Regions from separate parts of the Streptomyces sp. NPDC037271 genome, predicted to be linked through region 2. Evidence: riboswitches for the same ligand, from Rfam matches in the RefSeq annotation. Region 2 holds a riboswitch; the other holds the start of a gene.
What was found. A riboswitch is a leader RNA that binds a small molecule or an ion and turns the genes downstream of it on or off. The one in region 2 is predicted to bind cobalamin.
Positions count from the first base shown of each region.

Region 1: linked by a shared signal. The riboswitch ahead of ACZ7G3_RS03765 (ribonucleoside-diphosphate reductase subunit alpha) and the one ahead of ACZ7G3_RS19085 (ABC transporter substrate-binding protein) in region 2 are both predicted to bind cobalamin.

Region 1 covers NZ_JBVJVN010000001.1:814,989-825,472, reverse strand. Annotated here, with positions in the region: gene ACZ7G3_RS03785 (extracellular solute-binding protein) at 1-808, opposite strand, end outside; gene ACZ7G3_RS03780 (GntR family transcriptional regulator) at 1,263-2,027, shown strand; gene ACZ7G3_RS03775 (DUF3311 domain-containing protein) at 2,191-2,448, shown strand; gene mctP (monocarboxylate uptake permease MctP) at 2,445-4,055, shown strand; cobalamin riboswitch at 4,194-4,317, shown strand; gene ACZ7G3_RS03765 (ribonucleoside-diphosphate reductase subunit alpha) at 4,442-6,850, shown strand; gene ACZ7G3_RS03760 (ribonucleotide-diphosphate reductase subunit beta) at 6,850-7,869, shown strand; gene ACZ7G3_RS03755 (hypothetical protein) at 7,782-8,027, opposite strand; gene ACZ7G3_RS03750 (GlxA family transcriptional regulator) at 8,120-9,088, shown strand; gene ACZ7G3_RS03745 (bifunctional albaflavenone monooxygenase/terpene synthase) at 9,107-10,483, opposite strand; gene cyc1 (epi-isozizaene synthase) at 10,480-10,484, opposite strand, start outside.
Region 2 covers NZ_JBVJVN010000010.1:92,673-103,156, forward strand. Annotated here, with positions in the region: gene ACZ7G3_RS19055 (MDR family MFS transporter) at 1-1,227, shown strand, start outside; gene ACZ7G3_RS19060 (GNAT family N-acetyltransferase) at 1,372-1,884, opposite strand; gene ACZ7G3_RS19065 (copper chaperone PCu(A)C) at 2,089-2,616, opposite strand; gene ACZ7G3_RS19070 (flavodoxin family protein) at 3,012-3,464, shown strand; gene ACZ7G3_RS19075 (ABC transporter ATP-binding protein) at 3,800-4,651, opposite strand; gene ACZ7G3_RS19080 (FecCD family ABC transporter permease) at 4,648-5,742, opposite strand; gene ACZ7G3_RS19085 (ABC transporter substrate-binding protein) at 5,775-6,854, opposite strand; cobalamin riboswitch at 6,918-7,103, opposite strand; gene ACZ7G3_RS19090 (M56 family metallopeptidase) at 7,210-8,142, opposite strand; gene ACZ7G3_RS19095 (BlaI/MecI/CopY family transcriptional regulator) at 8,149-8,532, opposite strand; gene ACZ7G3_RS19100 (TerD family protein) at 8,669-9,244, shown strand; gene ACZ7G3_RS19105 (hypothetical protein) at 9,273-10,484, opposite strand, start outside.

The sequences.
Region 1 (10,484 bases), on a different contig from region 2:
CCATGCCGATGAAGGCGCCGGTCTTGCCCTTGGCGAAGATCTCGCCCTGCTGCGGGGTGGCCTCGTCCTTGTCCTTGGGCGCCTTGGACAGGGCCTGGAACTTCTTGTAGGTCTCGGTGGCGGCGGCGATCTTCGGGTCGCCGAGGTTGGAGACGTACTTGTCGCCGTCCTTCTTGACCAGCTCGCCGCCCTCGCCGATGACCAGGCCCACGAAGTGGTACCAGTTCTGGCCGGGCAGGTAGATCGGCTCGGCGTCGGTCTTCTCGCCGATCGTCTTGAGGGCGTTGTAGAACTCGTCGCGGGTCTTGGGCGTGCCCTTGATGCCCGCGTCCGCCCAGATCTTCTTGTTGTAGACGACCACGCGGTTGACCACGAACCACGGGGCCGCGTACTGCTTGCCGTCGAAGACGGCGGACTTGTTGAGGGACTCGGACCAGTCGGTGCCGATCTCGCTCTTGAGGTCGCTCAGGTCCGCCAGTCCGCCGGTCTTGGCGTAGGCGGGGGTCTGGGTGTTGCCGATCTCGAAGACGTCGGGCGGGTTCTCCTCGGAGAGAGCGGTGGTCAGCTTCTGCTGGATGCCGTTCCACTTCTGGATCTCGAACTTGACCTTGGCCTTGGTCTTCGCCTCGAACTCCTTGGCGAGGTCCGCCTGCCAGCCGTCGGGCGAGGAACCGTCCATCACCCACACGTTGAGCGTCTCGCCGGCGTAACCGTCCGCCCCGGTCTCCTTGCCGTCGTCGCCCCCGCACGCCGCGATCGAGACCATCATGCCCGCGATACCGATCGCGGCTGTCAGCTTGCGCTTCACGCCAACCCTCCTCAGGGATGCCACACAACCCCCCTGCCTCCCCGCGGTTGCTCGTCGACGCGGACCGCCCATGGGGCCGGGACCTGGACCAATGGTGTAGACCAGTACGGGGAGCTTGGCCCAGACCAATAGGGCTGTCAAGGGTGTTCAACCACGGCCCCCTCGTCCGTGATGCGACCGAGATATGCAGGGACCTTTCATTGCGCAACGGGCAGATCGGGCGGACCGGGACCGGGCGTACCACCGCCCGCCCAATGACGTGCCGGTACGGGCCCGAACGCGCGTACCAGTGGCTCCGGGTGACGCTATGGACTAGACCAGCAGGGGCCGCGCGGGTATACAGAAGGGATCACGGAGCGTGCGGGACCACACCGGCACGAAGCCGTGCCACGATGTGAGCCGTGGCCGACAGGGATATCGGTCGCTTCGGCACCCGGAGCCGGGAAGGCAGAGCATGAGCACCGACGTCAGCAGTGCGGAGAACGAGGGTGGGGCGACCGTCCGTACCGCGCGCGTGCCCAAGTACTACCGTCTGAAGAAGCATCTGCTCGACATGACCCGGACGCAGACTCCGGGCACGCCGGTCCCGCCCGAGCGCACGCTGGCCGCGGAGTTCGACACCTCGCGCACGACCGTGCGCCAGGCCCTGCAGGAACTGGTCGTCGAAGGCCGGCTGGAGCGCATCCAGGGCAAGGGCACCTTCGTCGCCAAGCCAAAGGTGTCGCAGGCCCTGCAACTCACCTCGTACACCGAGGACATGCGGGCCCAGGGCCTCGAACCCACCTCGCAGCTGCTGGACATCGGCTACATCACCGCCGACGACCGGCTCGCCGGACTGCTGGACATCACGGCCGGCGGGCGGGTGCTGCGCATCGAGCGGCTGCGCATGGCCAACGGCGAGCCGATGGCCATCGAGACCACCCACCTGAGCGCCAAGCGCTTCCCGGCCCTGCGCCGCTCCCTGGTGAAGTACACGTCCCTCTACACGGCCCTCGCCGAGGTGTACGACGTCCATCTCGCCGAGGCCGAGGAGACCATCGAGACCTCGCTGGCCACGCCGCGCGAGGCCGGCCTGCTCGGCACCGACGTCGGCCTGCCCATGCTGATGCTCTCCCGGCACTCGCAGGACCGGACGGGCCAGCCGGTGGAGTGGGTGCGCTCGGTGTACCGGGGCGACCGCTACAAGTTCGTGGCCCGGCTGAAGCGGCCCCGGGACTGAGCACGGCCCGGCCCCGGGGCGTATCCGGCGAACCCCCGCACGCGCGGCGGCGACGTTGCGGTTGAGGACCGATATGCGGACGAGGTCTTCCGCTGTCCTGACGCCGTCCCCTACATTTCGTGCGCACTGCACGAGGTGATCAGCGAGGGGACGGAGCCACCGCATGTCACAAGCCCCGGAAGTGAGCAGAGGGCCGACGGTGACGCCGGTGCGCGTCGTCATCGGCCTCTGCCTTGCCGCACCGTTCGTCGCCATGCTGTGGGTCGGTTCGTACGCGAAGACGGACCCGGCCTTCATCGGCATCCCGTTCTTCTACTGGTACCAGATGGCGTGGGTGATCGTCTCCACCGTGCTCACGGTGATCGCCTACAAGCTGTGGCAGCGTGACCAGCGCGCCCGCCGGGAAGGCGGGGCCAAGTGAACGACGGCGTGAACGGCGTCGCACTCGCCGTCTTCATCTTCTTCTTCGTCCTCGTCACCGCCATGGGCTTCCTGGCCGCCCGCTGGCGCCGGGCCGCGAACGACCAGAGCCTCGACGAGTGGGGCCTCGGCGGCCGCTCGTTCGGCACCTGGGTCACCTGGTTCCTGCTGGGCGGCGACCTGTACACCGCGTACACCTTCGTGGCCGTACCGGCGGCGATCTACGCGGCGGGCGCGGCCGGCTTCTTCGCGGTGCCCTACACGATCCTGGTCTACCCGCTGATCTTCACCTTCCTGCCGCGGCTGTGGTCGGTCTCCCACAAGCACGGGTACGTGACGACCTCGGACTTCGTCCGCGGCCGGTTCGGCTCGAAGGGGCTGTCGCTGGCGGTCGCCTTGACGGGCATCCTGGCCACGATGCCGTACATCGCGCTCCAGCTGGTCGGCATCCAGGCCGTGCTGGACGTGATGGGCGTCGGCGGCGGCGAGGACACCAACTGGTTCGTCAAGGACCTGCCCCTGCTGATCGCCTTCGGCGTGCTGGCGGCGTACACCTACTCGTCGGGGCTGCGCGCGCCCGCGCTGATCGCCTTCGTGAAGGACACGCTGATCTACATCGTGATCGCGGTGGCGATCATCTACATCCCGATCAAGCTGGGCGGCTTCGACGACATCTTCGCCGCGGCGGGCGACAAGTTCACCGAGTCGGGCAACGGCGGGCTGGTGCCGGACCACGGCGGCCAGTGGACGTACGCCACCCTGGCACTCGGCTCGGCGCTCGCGCTCTTCATGTACCCGCACTCGATCACCGCCACGCTGTCCTCGCGCAGCCGCGAGGTGATCCGCCGCAACACCACGATCCTGCCCCTGTACTCGCTGATGCTCGGTCTGCTCGCGCTGCTGGGCTTCATGGCGATCGCGGCCGGGGTCAAGGTGGAGAACGGCCAGCTGGCGATCCCGCAGCTGTTCGAGAACATGTTCCCGGACTGGTTCGCAGGCGTGGCCTTCGCGGCGATCGGTATCGGCGCGCTGGTCCCGGCGGCGATCATGTCGATCGCGGCCGCGAACCTCTTCACCCGCAACATCTACAAGGACTTCATCAAGCCGGACGCCACCCCGGCGCAGGAGACGAAGGTCTCCAAGCTGGTCTCCCTGCTGGTGAAGGTGGGCGCGCTGGTCTTCGTCCTCGGCATGGACAAGACGGTCGCGATCAACTTCCAGCTGCTCGGCGGCATCTGGATCCTGCAGACCTTCCCGGCCCTGGTCGGCGGCCTGTTCACCCGCTGGTTCCACCGCTGGGCGCTGCTCGGCGGCTGGGCGGTCGGCATGGTCTACGGCACGGTCGCCGCGTACGGTGTCGCCTCGCCGACGCAGAAGCACTTCGGCGGCTCCTCCGACGAGATCCCCGGCATCGGCGAGATCGGCTACATCGGCCTCACCGCCTTCGTGCTGAACGTCCTGGTCACCGTCGTCCTGACCTTCGTCCTGCGGGCGGCCAAGGCGCCCGACGGCGTCGACGAGACCAAGCCGGGCGACTACACGGCGGACGCGGGCGACCCCGGCGTCCAGGTGGAACTGCCGCCGGCCACGGCGGGCACCTCGCACTGACCCCTGGCACGCGTCGGGCCGTCGGAGAGATCCGGCGGCCCGTTGCCGTACGCGGCGGCGGAGCACGACCACGCGCTGACGTCCGGCACGGGATCGGCACTACATCTGGGGGTGCTCGCGGAACACGGCACAAGATGTATGCTCATGCTCGCTGTCGCCGCAGGGGAATCCGGTGCGAATCCGGAACTGTCCCGCAACGGTGTACTCGTGTGCGTCTGTACACGAGTCGAGTCCGAGGACCTGCCGACAGTGCGCCCGGCCGTCCCGGTCCGGGTGCCATGACGTCCGGGCCTCGTGGAGTGGGCCGGTGGACGCGACGCCGTGTGCGCTCGTGAGCTGCCCCCTGCCCTCCGCCAGGCCCCGTGCCGAGCGAGGGAGTGCCCCACGTGACCATCGCGCCAGCCGACCCGGTTTCAGCGACCCCGGTGACGCCTTCAGCGACCTCAGCGGCTCCGGTACCCGGAGTGACCGAGGAACCCGGCAACCCGGGTGCCGTCCTGCTGCGGACCCTGACCGGGCTGACCGCCGACCTCCCCGACGCCGACCCCGGCCGGGTCGCCGCCGCCGCACTGCGCGGCCGGTCCGCCCGCGCGGACGAGGCCGAGCTCCGCGAACTCGCCACCGAGGCGGCTGCCGGGCTCATCTCGGAGGACCCGGTCTACTCCCGGCTGGCCGCCCGGCTGCTGACCATCGGCATCCGCGCCGAGGCCGCCTCCCAGGGCGTCACCTCCTTCACCGAGTCGGTCGCCACCGGCCACCGCGAGGGCCTGATCGCCGACCGCACCGCCGAGTTCGTCCGACTGCACGCGGACCGGCTGGACGCGCTGATCGACCCGGCCGCCGACGACCGCTTCGGCTACTTCGGGCTGCGCACCCTGTACAGCCGCTACCTGCTCCGGCACCCGATCACCCGCAAGGCCGTCGAGACGCCCCAGCACTTCCTGCTGCGCGTCGCCGCCGGGCTCGCCGAGGACGACACCGTACGGTCCGTCGACGAAGTGGCCGCCCTCTACGGGCTGATGAGCCACCTCGACTACCTGCCCTCCTCCCCCACCCTGTTCAACTCCGGCACCCGGCACGCCCAGATGTCGTCCTGCTACCTCCTCGACTCCCCCAAGGACGAGCTGGACTCCCTCTACGACCGCCTCCACCAGGTCGCCCGCCTGTCCAAGCACGCCGGCGGCATCGGCATCGCCTACTCCCGCGTCCGCGCCCGGGGTTCACTGATCCGCGGCACCAACGGGCACTCCAACGGCATCGTCCCGTTCCTGAAGACGCTGGACGCCTCGGTCGCCGCCGTGAACCAGGGCGGCCGGCGCAAGGGCGCGGCGGCGGTCTACCTGGAGACCTGGCACGCGGACATCGAGGAGTTCCTGGAACTGCGGGACAACACCGGCGAGGACGCCCGCCGCACCCACAACCTGAACCTGGCGCACTGGATCCCCGACGAGTTCATGCGCCGGGTGGACGCCGACGGGCCGTGGTCGCTGTTCTCCCCCGCCGACGTGCCCGGGCTGACCGACCTGTGGGGCGAGGAGTTCGACGCCGCCTACCGCAGGGCCGAAGCCGCGGGGCTCGCCCGCAGGACGCTGCCCGCCCGCGAGCTGTACGGCCGCATGATGCGCACCCTCGCGCAGACCGGCAACGGCTGGATGACCTTCAAGGACACCGCCAACCGCACCGCCAACCAGACCGCCGAGCCGGGCCACGTCGTCCACTCCTCCAACCTCTGCACGGAGATCCTGGAGGTCACCGACGACGGGGAGACCGCGGTCTGCAACCTGGGCTCGGTCAACCTCGGCGCGTTCGTCGACCGGGAGGCCGGCGACATCGACTGGGAGCGGCTGGACGCCACCGTCCGCACCGCTGTCACCTTCCTCGACCGGGTCGTGGACATCAACTTCTACCCGACCGAGCAGGCGGGCCGCTCCAACGCCCGCTGGCGCCCGGTCGGCCTCGGCGCGATGGGCCTCCAGGACGTCTTCTTCCAACTGCGTCTGCCCTTCGACTCACCCGAGGCGAAGGCCCTGTCCACCCGCATCGCCGAGCGGGTCATGCTCGCCGCGTACGAGACCTCCGCCGGCCTCGCCGAACGCCACGGCCCGCTGCCCGCCTGGGAGAAGACCCGCACCGCCCGGGGCGTGCTGCACCCCGACCACTACGGCGTCGAGCACACCTGGCCGGAGCGCTGGTCGGCCCTGCGCGAGCGCATCGCCGCGACCGGCCTGCGCAACTCCCTGCTCCTCGCGATCGCGCCGACGGCGACCATCGCCTCCATCGTGGGCGCCTACGAGTGCATCGAGCCGCAGGTGTCCAACCTGTTCAAGCGCGAGACGCTGTCGGGCGAGTTCCTCCAGGTCAACTCCTACCTGGTGGACGACCTCAAGCGGCTCGGGGTGTGGGACGCCCGCACCCGCGAGGCGCTGCGCGAGGCCAACGGCTCGGTGCAGGGCTTCACCTGGATCCCCGAGGACGTCCGCGCGCTGTACCGCACCGCCTGGGAGATCCCGCAGCGCGGCCTGATCGACATGGCCGCCGCCCGCACCCCGTACCTCGACCAGGCGCAGTCACTGAACCTGTTCCTGGAGACGCCGACCATCGGAAAGCTCTCCTCGATGTACGCGTACGCCTGGAAGCGGGGCCTGAAGACCACGTACTACCTGCGCTCCCGCCCGGCGACCCGCATCGCCCGCGCCGCCGGCGCCCAAGCCACCGCCCCCGTGCGGCAGACCCCCGACCCCGACGCGGTCGCCTGCTCCCTGGAAAACCCCGAGTCCTGCGAGGCCTGCCAGTAATGACCACCGAGACCACCACCAAGAACCTGCTCGACCCGGGCTTCGAGCTGACCCTGCGCCCCATGCGCTACCCGGATTTCTACGAGCGCTACCGGGACGCCATCAAGAACACCTGGCACGTCGAGGAGGTCGACCTCCACTCGGACGTCGCCGACCTCGCGAAGCTGAGCCCGGAGGAGCAGCACCTGATCGGCCGGCTGGTGGCCTTCTTCGCCACCGGCGACTCGATCGTCGCGAACAACCTGGTGCTCACCCTCTACAAGCACATCAACTCCCCCGAGGCGCGGCTGTACCTGTCCCGCCAGCTCTTCGAGGAGGCCGTGCACGTCCAGTTCTATCTGACGCTGCTGGACACCTACCTGCCCGACCCGGAGGACCGCGCCGCGGCCTTCGCGGCCGTGGAGAACATCCCGTCCATCCGGGAGAAGGCGGAGTTCTGCTTCACGTGGATGGACTCGGTCGAGTCGATCGACCGCCTGGAGACCAAGGCCGACCGCCGCCGCTTCCTGCTCAACCTCATCTGCTTCGCGGCGTGCATCGAGGGCCTGTTCTTCTACGGCGCCTTCGCCTACGTCTACTGGTTCCGCAGCCGGGGCCTGCTGCACGGCCTGGCCACCGGCACCAACTGGGTGTTCCGGGACGAGACGATGCACATGTCCTTCGCCTTCGACGTGGTCGACACCGTGCGCAAGGAGGAGCCGGAGCTCTTCGACGACGCACTCCAGCAGCAGGTCACCGACATGCTGCGGGAGGCCGTCGAGGCCGAGCTGCAGTTCGCGCGCGACCTGTGCGGTGACGGCCTCCCGGGCATGAACACCGACTCGATGCGGCAGTACCTGGAGTGCGTGGCCGACCAGCGCCTGACGCGGCTCGGCTTCGCCCCGGTGTACGGCTCCGAGAACCCCTTCTCCTTCATGGAGCTGCAGGGCGTTCAGGAGCTGACCAACTTCTTCGAGCGGCGCCCCTCGGCGTACCAGGTGGCAGTGGAGGGCACCGTCGACCTGGACGAGGACTTCTGAGTCTCCTTCCCCGCCCCCTCGCCCGCCCGGGCCTCCCTGAGCTGACGGTCGACGCGCTTCTCGCGCACGATGCCGATCACCGAGGGGAGGACCATGAGGACGAGGAGTCCGAAGGTCACGAGCATTCCGATCAGGGCTTCTGTCTGGTTTCCGGTCATGACACCACTGTCCTGCCGGAGACTCCTTACCGTGAGTGGCAGGACTGCCGTAGGACCTCGATTTCCTGCCACTTCCGCGGCACACTGGCGGCATGCTGCAGAACGTGGCCGCGGTCCTGCTGGACGGCGCGCATCCCTTCGAACTGGGCGTCGTCTGCGAGGTCTTCGGCATCGACCGGACCGACGAGGGCCTGCCGAAGTACGACTTCGCGGTGGTGTCGGCGGAGGGCCCGTCGCTGAGCACCCATGTCGGCGGGCTCTCCGTCTCCACGCCGTACGGACTGGACCGGCTGGAGGAGGCCGACCTGATCGCCGTGCCGGCGGGCAGCGACTACGCGCGCCGGGAGTACCCGGCCGAGCTGCTGGACGCCCTGCGGCGGGCGGTGGACCGGGGCGCGCGCGTGCTGAGCGTGTGTTCCGGGGTGTTCGTGCTGGGCGCCGCCGGTCTGCTGGACGGACGGCGGTGCGCGGTGCACTGGCACCACGCGGCCGAGCTGGCCCGGCAGTACCCGACGGTGGCCGTCTCGCCGGACGTGCTCTACGTGGACGAGGACCCGGTGATCACCAGTGCCGGCACCGCCGCGGGCATCGACGCCTGTCTGCACATCGTGCGCAAGGAGCAGGGCCCGGAGGTCGCCAACCGGATCGCCCGGCGGATGGTCGTACCGCCGCACCGGGACGGCGGTCAGGCGCAGTACATCGAGCGGCCGCTGCCCCGCTCCTCCTGCGACACCGTCGGCGAGGTGCTGGCCTGGATGGAACAGCACCTCGACGAGGAGGTCACCGTCGAGCGGCTCGCGGCGCGGGCGCACATGTCCCCGCGCACCTTCGCCCGCCGCTTCCAGCAGGAGACGGGTACGACTCCCTACCGCTGGATCCTGCGCCAGCGCGTGCTGCTGGCCCAGCGGCTGCTGGAGGCGACGGACGAGACGATGGACGCGATCGCGTGGCGCACCGGCTTCGGTACGGCGGCGGCCCTGCGGCACCAGTTCGTCAGGGCCCTGGGCACCACTCCGCACGCCTACCGGCGCACCTTCCGGGGCCCGGAGGCCGTCGCCTGAGCCGCCACGCCGCGCCGCTCACCGCGCCACTGGCCTGACCAGCAGATCCTGCGGACGGAGCGTGATGCCCACCCGGACCGCGTCGTTCGAGCCCGCCACCTGCTCGAAGCGGTACTTCGCGGCGAGCGCCGCCGTGATCAGCGTCAGCTGCGCCATGGAGAAGTGGTCGCTGGGGCACTTGCGGTTGCCCACGCTGAACGGCTTCATGGCGTACTTCGGCACGTCCGTCGCGCGTTCCGGGAGCCAGCGGTCCGGGTCGAACGCCAGGTTGTCGGCGTACGACTTGGGGTCGCGCTGGATTGCGTATGGGCTGTAGATGATGTCCGACCCGGCCGGAATGCGATAGCCACCGAGTTCGGTCTCGACCACGGCGCGCCGCGTCAATACCCATACGGCGGGACGCAAACGCATGGCCTCCATGATGACATTGCCGGTGTGCGTGAGCCCCCGGACATCCTCGAATGCCACGGGACGTCCGCCGGTGACCGTTTCGACTTCATCGCGTATGCGGTCGGCATGTTCCGGATGCTCGGCAAGTGCCTGCAGCAACCACATGATCGTGGAGGCGATGGTTTCACTGCCGGGGGTGAGTATCGCGACCACCTGGTCGTGGATCTCCTGTTCCCCGATCGGGTCGCCGTTGTCGTCCTTCGCCTCCAGTAATGCCGTCAGCAAATCGTCCGGCTTTTGACCGGATGCGCGGCGCTCGGCGATGATCTCGTCGACCAGGAGATGCAAATCGGCCAGCGCGTTGTTGAATTTGCGGTTGGCCGGCAGCGGCAGCCGGTAGAGCGGGCCCAGCGGGACCACCATCCGCCGGTACATGCCCCGGAAGACGGTGGCGAGCGCGACGCACAGCCGCTCGGCCCGCTCGTCCATGTACTGGCCGCGCAGCAGGCAGCGGGCCGCGACGCGCACGGCGACGCGGAAGGACTCGGAGGTGGCGTCGACGGTCCGTCCCGGCTGCCAGCGCTCGGTGAGCGCGTGCGCCTCCTCCTCCATGATCGGTCCGTAGGCGGGGATCGCGTCGAGCCTGAACGCCGGCTGGATGGTGCGCCGCTGGCGGCGGTGGAGCGGGCCGTTGGCGGTCGCCACGCCCTCCTTGCCGAGCAGGCCCTCCAGTGACTCCCACAGCGGGCCGGCTATGTGGTAGTCGGGGCTCAGGGCCAGGGCGCCGGTGAGCTCCGGGGTGGTGACCGCGTAGACGGTCTTCGGGCCGAGCCTGATGCGCACGATGTCGCCGTGTTCGCGCAGCTGGGACATGTAGGCCAGCGGGTCGCGGGCCAGCTTCCAGCCGTGGCCGAGGAGCGGGACACCGCCACCCGCCACGGGCGGCACGCGCAGCTCCGGTGTCGCTGCGGAGCGGGTTTCGGGGTTGACTGACTCGACGGTCATT
Region 2 (10,484 bases):
TACTCCGGCATCTTCGGTGCCGTCTTCGCCGTGGGCACCGTGGCCGGACCGCTGATCGGCGGCGTGCTGGTCGACACGTCGTGGCTGGGCTGGCGCTGGTGCTTCTTCATCGGCGTGCCCTTCGCCCTGCTGGCCATCCTCCTGTTGCAGCGCACGCTGAAGCTGCCCACCGTCAAGCGCCAGGCGAAGATCGACTGGCTCGGCGCCTTCCTGATCGTCGCCGGTGTCTGCGCGCTGCTCATCTGGGTCTCGCTGGCCGGCAACCGGTTCGACTGGGCGTCCTGGCAGACCGCCGCGCTCGTCATCGGCGGTGTGCTGCTGCTGGGCCTGGCGGTCCTCGTCGAGGCCCGCACCGCCGAGCCGGTCATCCCGCTCGACATCTTCAGGAACCGCACGGTCACCCTGACCACGGTCGCCAGCCTCCTGGTCGGTGTCGCCATGTTCGGCGGAACCGTCTTCCTCTCGCAGTACTTCCAGGTGTCCCTGGGCAAGTCGCCGACCGTCGCGGGCCTGATGAGCCTGCCGATGATCCTGGGCCTGCTGGTCTCGTCCACCGTCGCCGGACAGCTGATCAGCCGGACCGGAAAGTGGAAGGGCTACCTGGTGGCGGGCGCGGTCATCATGACCGTCGGCCTCGCCCTGCTCTCCCTGATCGACGCCGACACCCACTTCGGGCTGCTCAGCATCTACATGGCCGTCCTCGGCGTCGGCGTCGGCATGCTGATGCAGAACCTGGTGCTCGCCGCACAGAACGACGTCCCCGCTGCCGAGCTGGGCGCCGCGACCTCGGTGCTGTCCTTCTTCCGCAGCATGGGCGGCACGATCGGCACCAGCGTCCTCGGCGCGATCCTCGCCAACCGGGTCGCGAGCGAGATGACCAAGGGCCTGGAGAAGGCCGGTGCCGCCGGTGCCGCCGAGGGCGGCTCGGGCGGCGGTCACGGGGCCGTCCCGGACATGAGCACGCTGCCCGCACCGATGCGGGAGATCGTGGAGCACGCCTACGGTGTCGCCACCGCCGACCTGTTCCTCGTCGCCACCCCGTTCGCGCTGCTGGCTCTGGTCGCCGTGGTCTTCATCAAGGAGAAGCCGCTGAAGACCACCAGCGGCATGGAGCGTCTGGCCGAGGAAGCCGGCGAGGTCGCCGGCGGCACGGTCTCCGTACCGGCGCAGCGCTCCGGTGACACCCCGTCGAAGGCGGACAGCGGACCGGCGTCCCCGGTCGGCTGAGCCGTCGGCCCACGGCACGTCACGGCCTGACAGGGGCCGCCCACCACGCACGGTGGGCGGCCCCTTCCGCTTGCCGGGCACCTCGGCCGCGCGCCACCGCGCTCGAACCGCTCGCGCGGCGCGGCACGGTGGGCCGGCCGCCGGTCAGATGCCGAACGGTGCCGCGTAGCGGACGGTGCCGGCGGGCAGCGGGTGGGCGGCGTCCAGGGTGAGGGCCATGAGTGCCTCGTCCGGAACGTCGATGGTCAGGCTGATCCCGTGGACGGAGGCCCGGCCGAAGCCGAACCGCGGGTAGTACCGCGGGTGTCCGAGGACGACGACATGGCGCTCGCCCAGGCGCTCGGCCGCGGCGAGCGCCGCCCGGACGGCCGCGGAGCCGGCGCCGCCGTGCTGGAGCTCGGGCCGGACGGCGACGGGTGCCAGGCAGAGCGCCGGGCTGTCCCCGATGTGGCAGCGGGTCAGCAGGGCGTGGCCCACGGGGCGGTCGTCTCCGTCCACGGCGACGAGGGACAGGCCGTCGATCCAGGCCTCGGGGTCGGCGCGCAGAGCGTCGACGAGGGCGGCCTCTTCCGGCGTGGGAAAGGCGGTGCGGACGATGTCACGGATGGCGGGGACGTCGGCGCCGGTCTCGGCGCGGGTGTTCCAGGTGCGGGACATGACGGGATGAGGATCCGTTTCTGGGTTGCGTTCGTCTGGGTCAGGTCGTGGCCCGGGACGCGAGGGAGACCCGGGCGCCGCGAGAGGCGGCTTGGAGCACGGTCATCGACCTCACCTCCCTGTCGTCCTGGTCGTCCGATCGAACGCGAACGGCCTCAGTGTACCCGTGGAGGGGCCGGCGGGGGCCCGTGGGGACCGGCGGGATCACTCACTGGGGGAAGGGCTGGAGTCGTAGGCGGGGATCTGCGACTGGATGTTGAACGTGACGGATCCTGCCTTCTCGAAGGTCAGGGTGATCTTCAGGAAGTCACCGCCGCGGACGGCCTCGCGCACGTCCCGCAGCAGCAGGTGGTTGTTGCTCGGCTCCAGTTGCCGCAGCTTGTCCGGCGGCAGTTCCACCCCGTCCGGCAGGGCCTTGCCGTCCGCGTTCACGATGCTCACCGACTCCGCGTCGGGGCTGCCGGCGCCCACCAGGCGGTCGGCGCTGTCCCCCTCGTTCATGAGCCAGACGTAGGCCGGGACGTCGTCACCCGGTCGCCACGGTTCCCCCTTGGGCTCCGCCACGTGGGCGTAGCGGATCAGGACGTCGCCGACGCTCGCGTTCTGGCCGGGGGCATGCCAGTCCTGCAGTTCGAAACTGTCGTCCCCGCCGCATCCGCTCAGTGCCAGGGCCGCCGCGGCCAGCACGGTCGCGGCGGCGGAACGTGCGGTTCTCCCACGGCTGAGCAGCATGGCGCCTCCACTGCGTCGGTCCTGTGTCCGCGCCCGGGTTGCCGCGGGACCGGACTGCAAACAGCCGGTGATACGGCAGGCCGGGCGCTGCGACCGGGAAGCACCCGGCCATCGGGTCCGCAGGGACGGGCGGTCCGCACGGCGGCCGCCGTGGCAGGGTGGGGCTCCGGCACGTCGGGGGGGACCACCGTGCCGGCCTCACGGGGGCCGAGAGGAAGGTCCGCGGCGCCGAGCAGGCGCCGGAGCGGGAGAAGCGGCAGGTCCGCGAGCGCGCGGAGCGCTGGAGTCCGCGGGCCGGGCGGACGCACCCCGGCCGACGGAACGCCGGGTGCGCCGTGCTCCGGACGGGGTGGCGCTTCTTGCGGCCGGCGGGTGCCGGGCGGCAGGCTTCGGGTGTGCCTACTCTGCTGATCGTGCATCACACGCCGTCGCCCAACTGCCGGGCGATGCTGGAAGCCGTCCTGTCCGGGGCGACCGCACCCGAGATCGAAGGGGTACGGGTGGTCAGGCGGGCGGCGCTGGCGGCGACGGCGGTCGACGTGCTGGAGGCCGACGGATACCTGCTGGGCACTCCGGCCAACCTGGGCTACATGTCCGGCGCCCTGAAGCACTTCTTCGACCAGGTCTACTACCCCTGTCTGGACGAGACGCGGGGCCGGCCCTTCGGCTACTACGTGCACGGCGGCAGCGACACCACCGGCGCGGTGCGCGGCATCGAGTCGGTCACGACCGGCCTCGGCTGGCAGCGCGCGGCGCCGGCGGTGAGCGTGGCCGGTGAGCCCGGCAAGGCCGAATTGGAAGCCTGCTGGGAACTGGGGGCCGCACTCGCCGCCGGGCTGACGGACTGACCGCTCGGACGGCAGGACCGAAGGACCGAGCCGTCCGGTGCGGCGGCGAGTCCGGCGGAGCGAGGGGCCGGGCCGGGCATGCCGCCCGGGAAGAGCGCCGGCTCGGTGGGGGACGCCGCCGATTCGGCCGCCGGTGACTGGGCATGGCGCACGCCCCACGCCCTGTGGTGTCAGGGCGGGAGAGGCGTCCCGGCCAGTATCCGGACCACGGCGGGTGCGGATCAGCGCGGTCCCTTCCGTCGCCCCCGCGGCGCAGCCGTGAGACCGGCCGCTCGGCGGTGTCCGGGGTCCGCCGGGGCCGCGGGGCGGTCGGCGGCTCGGGCCTGTGCGCCGTCTCAGCCGCGTCGCTTGCGCCGCTCGAGCGATGCGGTGGTGCCCGGGCTGCCGAGCCGAGCACCGTCACCCGCCCGGGGAGCGTCCGTCAGTGTGCCGAGGAACCGGACGTGCGGGCGGCCGCCCGGCCCGGTGGGGGCGATCTCGGCGTGCACCCGGTAGACCTCGGCGACCAGGTCCGCGGTCAGGACCTCGGCGGGATCGCCACAGGCCACGACCCGCCCCTCGGACAGCACCACGAGGTGGTCGCAGTACATCGCCGCGAGGTTGAGGTCGTGGAGGGCGACCACACTGGTGACGGGCAGGGCGGCGACCAGGGTCAGTACGTCGAGCTGGTGCTGTATGTCGAGGTGGTTGGTCGGTTCGTCCAGCAGGAGTTCCCGCGGCTGCTGGGCGAGGGCGCGGGCGATCTGGACGCGCTGGCGTTCGCCGCCGGAGAGGGTGTGCCAGAGCCGGTCCGCCTGCCCGGTCAGTCCGGTGCGTTCCAGGGCGTCCGTGACCGCCTCCTCGTCGGACGCCGACGTCGGCGTCCAGGCGCGGCGGTGCGGGATCCGGCCGAGCCGGACGACGTCCCGGACGGTCAGTTCGACCTGCGTGTCCGCCTGCTGCTCGACCACGGCCACCCGCCGGGCGACGTCCCTGCGGCCCGCCCGGTCCAGCGGGCGGCCGTCGAGGGTGACGACGCCGGAGGCGGGGGTGAGCACGCCGGCCAGCAGCCGCAGCAGGGTGGACTTGCCCGAGCCGTTGGGGCCGAGCAGTCCGGTCATGGCGCCGGGCCGGGGGGCCAGGTCGACGCCGTCCAGGATGAGCCGCCCGCCGGCGGCGCGGGAGACCCGCTCGGCGTTCAGCGTCACCGTGTCCTCCTGGTGCGGTACAGGACGAGGACGAAGGCGGGCACGCCGATGAGCGAGGTCATCACGCCCACCGGGACCTCCTGGGGTTCGAGAACGGTACGGGCCAGGGTGTCGACCCACACCAGGAACACCGCCCCGGCGAGCGCGCAGACCGGCAGCAGCCGGGCGTGTCCGGGGCCGGTCAACGCCCGTACGGCGTGCGGCAGCACCAGGCCGACGAAGCCGATGGCCCCGGCCGAGGCGACCAGGGCCGCGGTGAGCAGGGCGGTGGCGCACAGCAGGACCAGCCGGGTGCGGGCCACGTGGACGCCGAGCGTGGCCGCCGCGTCCTGACCGAACGCGAAGGCGTCCAGTGTCCCGGCGTACCCGAGGCACACGGCCAGGACCACGACCAGGACCGCCGTACCCGTCCACACGTCCGTCCAGCCCGCCCCGCCGAGCGAGCCGAGCAGCCAGAACAGCACGCCGCGGGTGGTCTCGGCGTCGGCCGCGGTCATCACGACGAACGACGTGAGCGCGGAGAACAGCTGCATCGCCGCCACGCCGGCGAGCACCACCCGGTCCGGGGTGCCGCCGAGGCTGTGACTGAGCAGCATCACCAGCGCGAAGGAGCAGACCGCCCCGATGAACGCCCCGCCCGACACGGACAGCGCGCCGCCGCCCACGCCGAGGACGACGACCAGGACGGCACCGGTCGAGGCACCGGAGGAGACGCCCAGGACGAAGGGGTCGGCGAGCGGGTTGCGCAGCAGGGACTGGAGTACGGCGCCGCACACGGCGAGGCCTGCACCGCACACCGCCGCGAGGAGGGTTCGGGGCAGCCGCAGGTTCCAGACGATGCCGTCGCGGATCGGGGTGACGTCCACGCCGGGGGTACCGCCGCCGAGATGGGAGACGACCACGGACCAGACCTCGCCGACGCCGATGTCCGCGGGACCGATGGTGACGGCGACGGCCACGGAGGCGCACAGGGCGACGAAGCCGGCCGCCGCCCACACCGGGTAGCGGCGGCCGGCCGCGCGTAGGCCGGGGGTCCCCCGGCTCGTGGACGTCATCCGGCTTCCCGGCGTCATCCGGCTTCCCGGCGTCATCCGGCTTCCCGGCGTCATCCGGCTTCCGGACGTCACTTGGTGAGGCCGTACGCGCGCAGCGCCGCCGCCACCTTCTCCACGCCCTCGACGGTGCGGATGGTGGGGTTCATGGCCTGCCCGCTCAGCAGCACGTACCGCTTCTTCCTGACGGCGGTCATGTTCTTGGTGACGGGGTCGGACTCCAGGAACTCGATCTTCTTCGCGGCGGTCTCGGCCGTCTGGGACTTGCGGGTGAGGTCTCCGACGACGAGGACGTCGGGGTCTCGGTCGGCGACGGTTTCCCAGCCGACCTGGGGCCATTCCTCGTGGGTGTCGTCCATGGCGTTCTCCGCGCCGAGCGCGCGGGTCATGATGCCGGGGGCGCCGCAGCAGCCCGCCATGTAGGGCGAAGTGGAGTTGGCGAACCAGTACATGAGGGTGACACCGGAGGCGTCGACGCCCGAGGTGGCCTTCTCGACCCGCGCCTTCAGGTCCGCGACCAGTTCTTCGCCGCGCTGCTCGACGCCGAACACCCGGGCCAGGTCGTGGACTTCGCCGTAGACGGTGTCCATGGTCAGGGGCTCGCTGCGGACGCCGTCGCCGTCGCCGCCGTTGTCCTTGCCGACGCAGTCGGACGGGGACAGGTAGGCGGGCACCCCGAGTTCGGTGAACTGCTCGCGCGTGGCCACGCCGCCGGAGCCGAGCGTGGAGGCGAAGGAGGCCGCGACGAAGTCGGGGTCGGCGTCCAGGACCTTCTCGAAGGAGGGCATGTTGTCGGCGAGCCGGGGCACACCGGCGTTCGCCTTCTCCAGGCCCTTCATGACCGGGTCGGTCCAGGTGGCAGTCCCCGCCATCCGGTCGGCCAGGCCCAGCGAGAGCAGGATCTCCGTGGTGCCCTGGTTGAGGGAGACGGCCCGTTCGGGTGGCGCGGTGATCTCCACCTTGTGCCCGCAGTCACTGACGGTGCGTGGATAACCGGCTGCCTCGGCCGGCGCCGCGGAGTCGGTGGCGGTCGTTCCGGAACCGCAGCCGGACGCCAGCAGGGCACCGGACAGCAGCAGCGGGAAGCGGGAGCGGAAGGGACGGAAAGAACGGAAGGAGCGGCGGAAGCCGGCGGGGCGCGCTGCGGACATGGAAGATCCTCTGGCGTCGAGGGCTCATACGCGAAGCCCGTTCGTACGGTGTGGCCCGCGCCGTACGCGGCGCGGGTGCCAGCAGGTCTTCGGACTCGGGATCGCCCGGGCGGGACGCCTTCCCGGACGGCTTGTGCCGCCCAGTGGCCGTTGTCCCGCCCGTCCCCCTCACCGCTGCGCGTCAGCTCCGGATTCGCACCGGATTCCCTGACCCACCAGGTGGGTTCGACTGGCTCCCGCAAGCTACCACAGGGCCACCGCGGTGCCAGGGGGGCGGCCGTCCGCCGATGGAATCCCGGACCACCTCAGTGCCCCGGGATCGCGTGGGTGTTTTCGGAGGGGAGACGCGAGACGCTCAGAGGGGCGTCGCGGCGCGGAGGATGAGGAACATCGTGACGGCGGCGTTCGCGGACGACATCGCCGACACGGCGGTTCCGGCGGCCGCGGCCCATGCCGCCAGGCCCACCGAGGTGAACACCGGGGGCCAGGTGCGGACAGCGGGCGCGGGGCCCAGCAGGGCCGCCACCCGGCGCGGTACCGGGCCGGGCGCCGCGAGGCCGGCGAGGGTGGCGACCGGGGTGCCCCGGGAGACCAGGGCCGCCTTGCCGATCGCGGTCGCCACCGCGCGGCGGTCGCCGACCGTCCGCGCGGCCTCCTCGTCCGCCCACCGCTCCGCCGTGTAGGAGACGGCGGTCCGCAGGGGCCGCAGGAACGGGTTGGCCAGGGCGGCGAGCCGGACGGCGAGCAGGAAGCGATGGTGCCGGGCGGTCAGGTGGGCCCGCTCGTGCGCGAACAGCGCGCGGCGCTCTGCCGGTTCGAGGCAGTCGAGCAGGGCCGTGCTCACCACCACGCGGTCCCGGCGGCCGCCGGGCAGCGCGTACGCGTAGGGCACCTCGTCCGGGAGTACGGCCACTCCGGTCCCCGGCAGTCCGGCCAGCGCGCGGTGGGCGCGGCGACGCACCCTGCCGTGCCGCCACAGGGCCCGCGCCGAGGCCACGACCACCGCGCACAACGCGGGGATCGCCGCCTTGCCGACGACCTCGTCGTACGGCACCGCCGCCCGCACCTCGGGGTCGGACCAGCCGTCCGGCAGGGGGTTGCCCGGCAGTTGCGCGGTGCCGACCACCATCACCAGGGCCAGGCACACCGTGCTGCACAGGGCCATCACGGCGGCCACCGCGGTGAGCAGCCTGGTCGCACTCCGCGGGTGCAGATGCTGTTCGGCCAGCCGGGCGATCGGCCAGGCCGTCAAGGGCAGGACCAGCGGCAGGAAGACGAATACACCCATGCGGCGTCAGCCGTCCCCCACATCGCGCGCGTGTCCCAGGAGTTCGCGCAGCAGCCGCTCGTCGTCCGGGTCGAGACCGGTGACGAAGCTGGCCAGCACCGCTTCCCGGTCGCTCTCGGCGTCCAGGACCTTGCGCATCTTCCGCGCGGCGAGGCCCGCCTGGTCGGAGGCGGGTGTCCAGGCGAAGGAACGGCCCGCGCGCTCGCGGCTGACCGCGCCCTTCTCCAGCAATCGGGTCAGGATCGTGATCACGGTGGTGTAGGCGAGGTCGCCGCCCAGGCGCTCCTGCACCCAGCCGGCCGTCGCGGGCCCGTCCGCCTCGCACAGCGCCGACAGCACCAGCGCCTCCAGCTCGCCCTGCCCCCGCCGCCGCGGACGCCGGTGATCCATCACGTCCCGCCTCCTTCCGCCGCTGTCCGCCTTCCGAGGTCACATCGTATAGAAGGGCATACTTCTACAGCACTGTAGTGCGTCGGGTAGCGTGATCGGCGGAAGTCATCCAGCAGACCTGACGAAGGAGAACGCAGTGGGAGTTTCCCTGGCCAAGGGCGGCAACGTCTCGCTCAGCAAGGAGGCGCCCGGCCTGACCGCCGTCGTCGTCGGCCTCGGCTGGGACGTGCGCACCACGACCGGTACCGACTACGACCTCGACGCCTCCGCACTGCTCCTCGACACCTCCGGCAAGGTGCTCTCGGACGGGCACTTCGTCTTCTACAACAACCTGACCAGCCCGGACGGCTCGGTGGAGCACACCGGCGACAACCTCACCGGCGAGGGCGAGGGCGACGACGAGGCGGTCAAGGTGAACCTCGCCGCCGTCCCCGCCGAGGTCGACAGGATCGTCTTCCCGGTCTCCATCCACGACGCGGAGAACCGCGGGCAGAGCTTCGGCCAGGTCCGCAACGCCTTCATCCGCGTCGTCAACCAGGCGGGCAACCAGGAACTCGCCCGCTACGACCTCTCCGAGGACGCGTCGACCGAGACCGCGATGGTCTTCGGCGAGCTGTACCGGCACGGCGCCGAGTGGAAGTTCCGGGCGGTCGGGCAGGGGTACGCCTCGGGCCTGGCGGGCATCGCCGCGGACTTCGGCGTCAACGTCTGACCCGAACCGGGACGCTCAACCGGGACGCTCAGTGGTCCGTGGCGCAGCAGCCGTCCGCACCACCGGTGGCGGGCGCGGTGTCGAGGCGGCAGAAACAGGAGGCCTCGACCGGTACGTCCGCCAGGGCGGTGGCGAGCTTCAGCTGCTGTGCCACGATCCGCGCCTCCCCCTCCTTGCCCAGGCGCGCCAGGCACTCGTGGAGTCCGTGCAGGGCCCAGACGTTCCCCGGGTGCTGCAGGGGGCGGGGAAGGGTGTCGTCGAGACCCAGGTCGGCCCGGTAGACCGCCTCGGCCTCGGTGACCCGGCCCTGTTCCAGGAGCAGGGCTCCGTAGGCGTGCCGGGTGGGCTGCATCCAGCCCCACGGTTCGTCGTAGGGGAGGTTGTCGTCCAGTTCGACCGACCGCTCCAGGGCGGCGAAGGCGGCGGCGTGATCGCCCTTGCGGTACTCCAGTTCGCCGTCGAGCATGGCGGAGGCGATGGCGAGGATGTCGGCGCAGGTGTTGTTGAACAGGGTGCGGGTCCGCGGCACCCGGGCGGCCGCCTCGCGGAACAGGACGCGTTCGGCCTCCGCCTCGGCGACCTTGCCGGTGGCCGAGAGGGCGACCCCGCGGGCGTAGTGGAGCATCGCGGTCGTCACGCAGTACAGGCGCGGGTCGGCGGGCAGCGGCAGCCGGAGGACGTCCGCCCAGCGGCCGAACCGGATCAGCACGTGCACCCGCATGGCCAGGAAGCCCTCGAGCCAGTCGGCCATCGGCGGGCTCTCGACGCGCAGCAGTTCCTCGGGGACGGACGCCTCCAGTCGCGCGGCGGCGTCCAGGGCGACCTCGTACTGACCGAGGAACATCGCGCCGTAGATCCTGAAGTGGTGGTTGTGCGAGCGGTAGAGGGTGTAGAAGTTCATCGCCCCGGCCCGCGCGCGGTACTTCTCGTCGGCGGCGATCGCGGCGCTGTTGTCCGACACCACGCGCCGGTAGTCGCCGCACAGCACTTCGAGGTGGGACGGCATGTGCGCGAGGTGTCCGGCATCGGGGACCAGGCCGCGCAGCCGGTCGGCGACGGCGAGGGCCGCCTCGGGAGTGGCGGACATCTCCATCAGGTGGATGTAGAGGTGCAGGACGCCGGGGTGCTCGCGTCCGCCCTCGGCGGCCAGGGCCCGGTCGAGGACGGCCTTCGCCTCCAGGGTGCGGGCGCCCTCCGCGGGCAGTCCGGTGCGCAGGTCCCAGAGCTGCCAGGGTGTCAG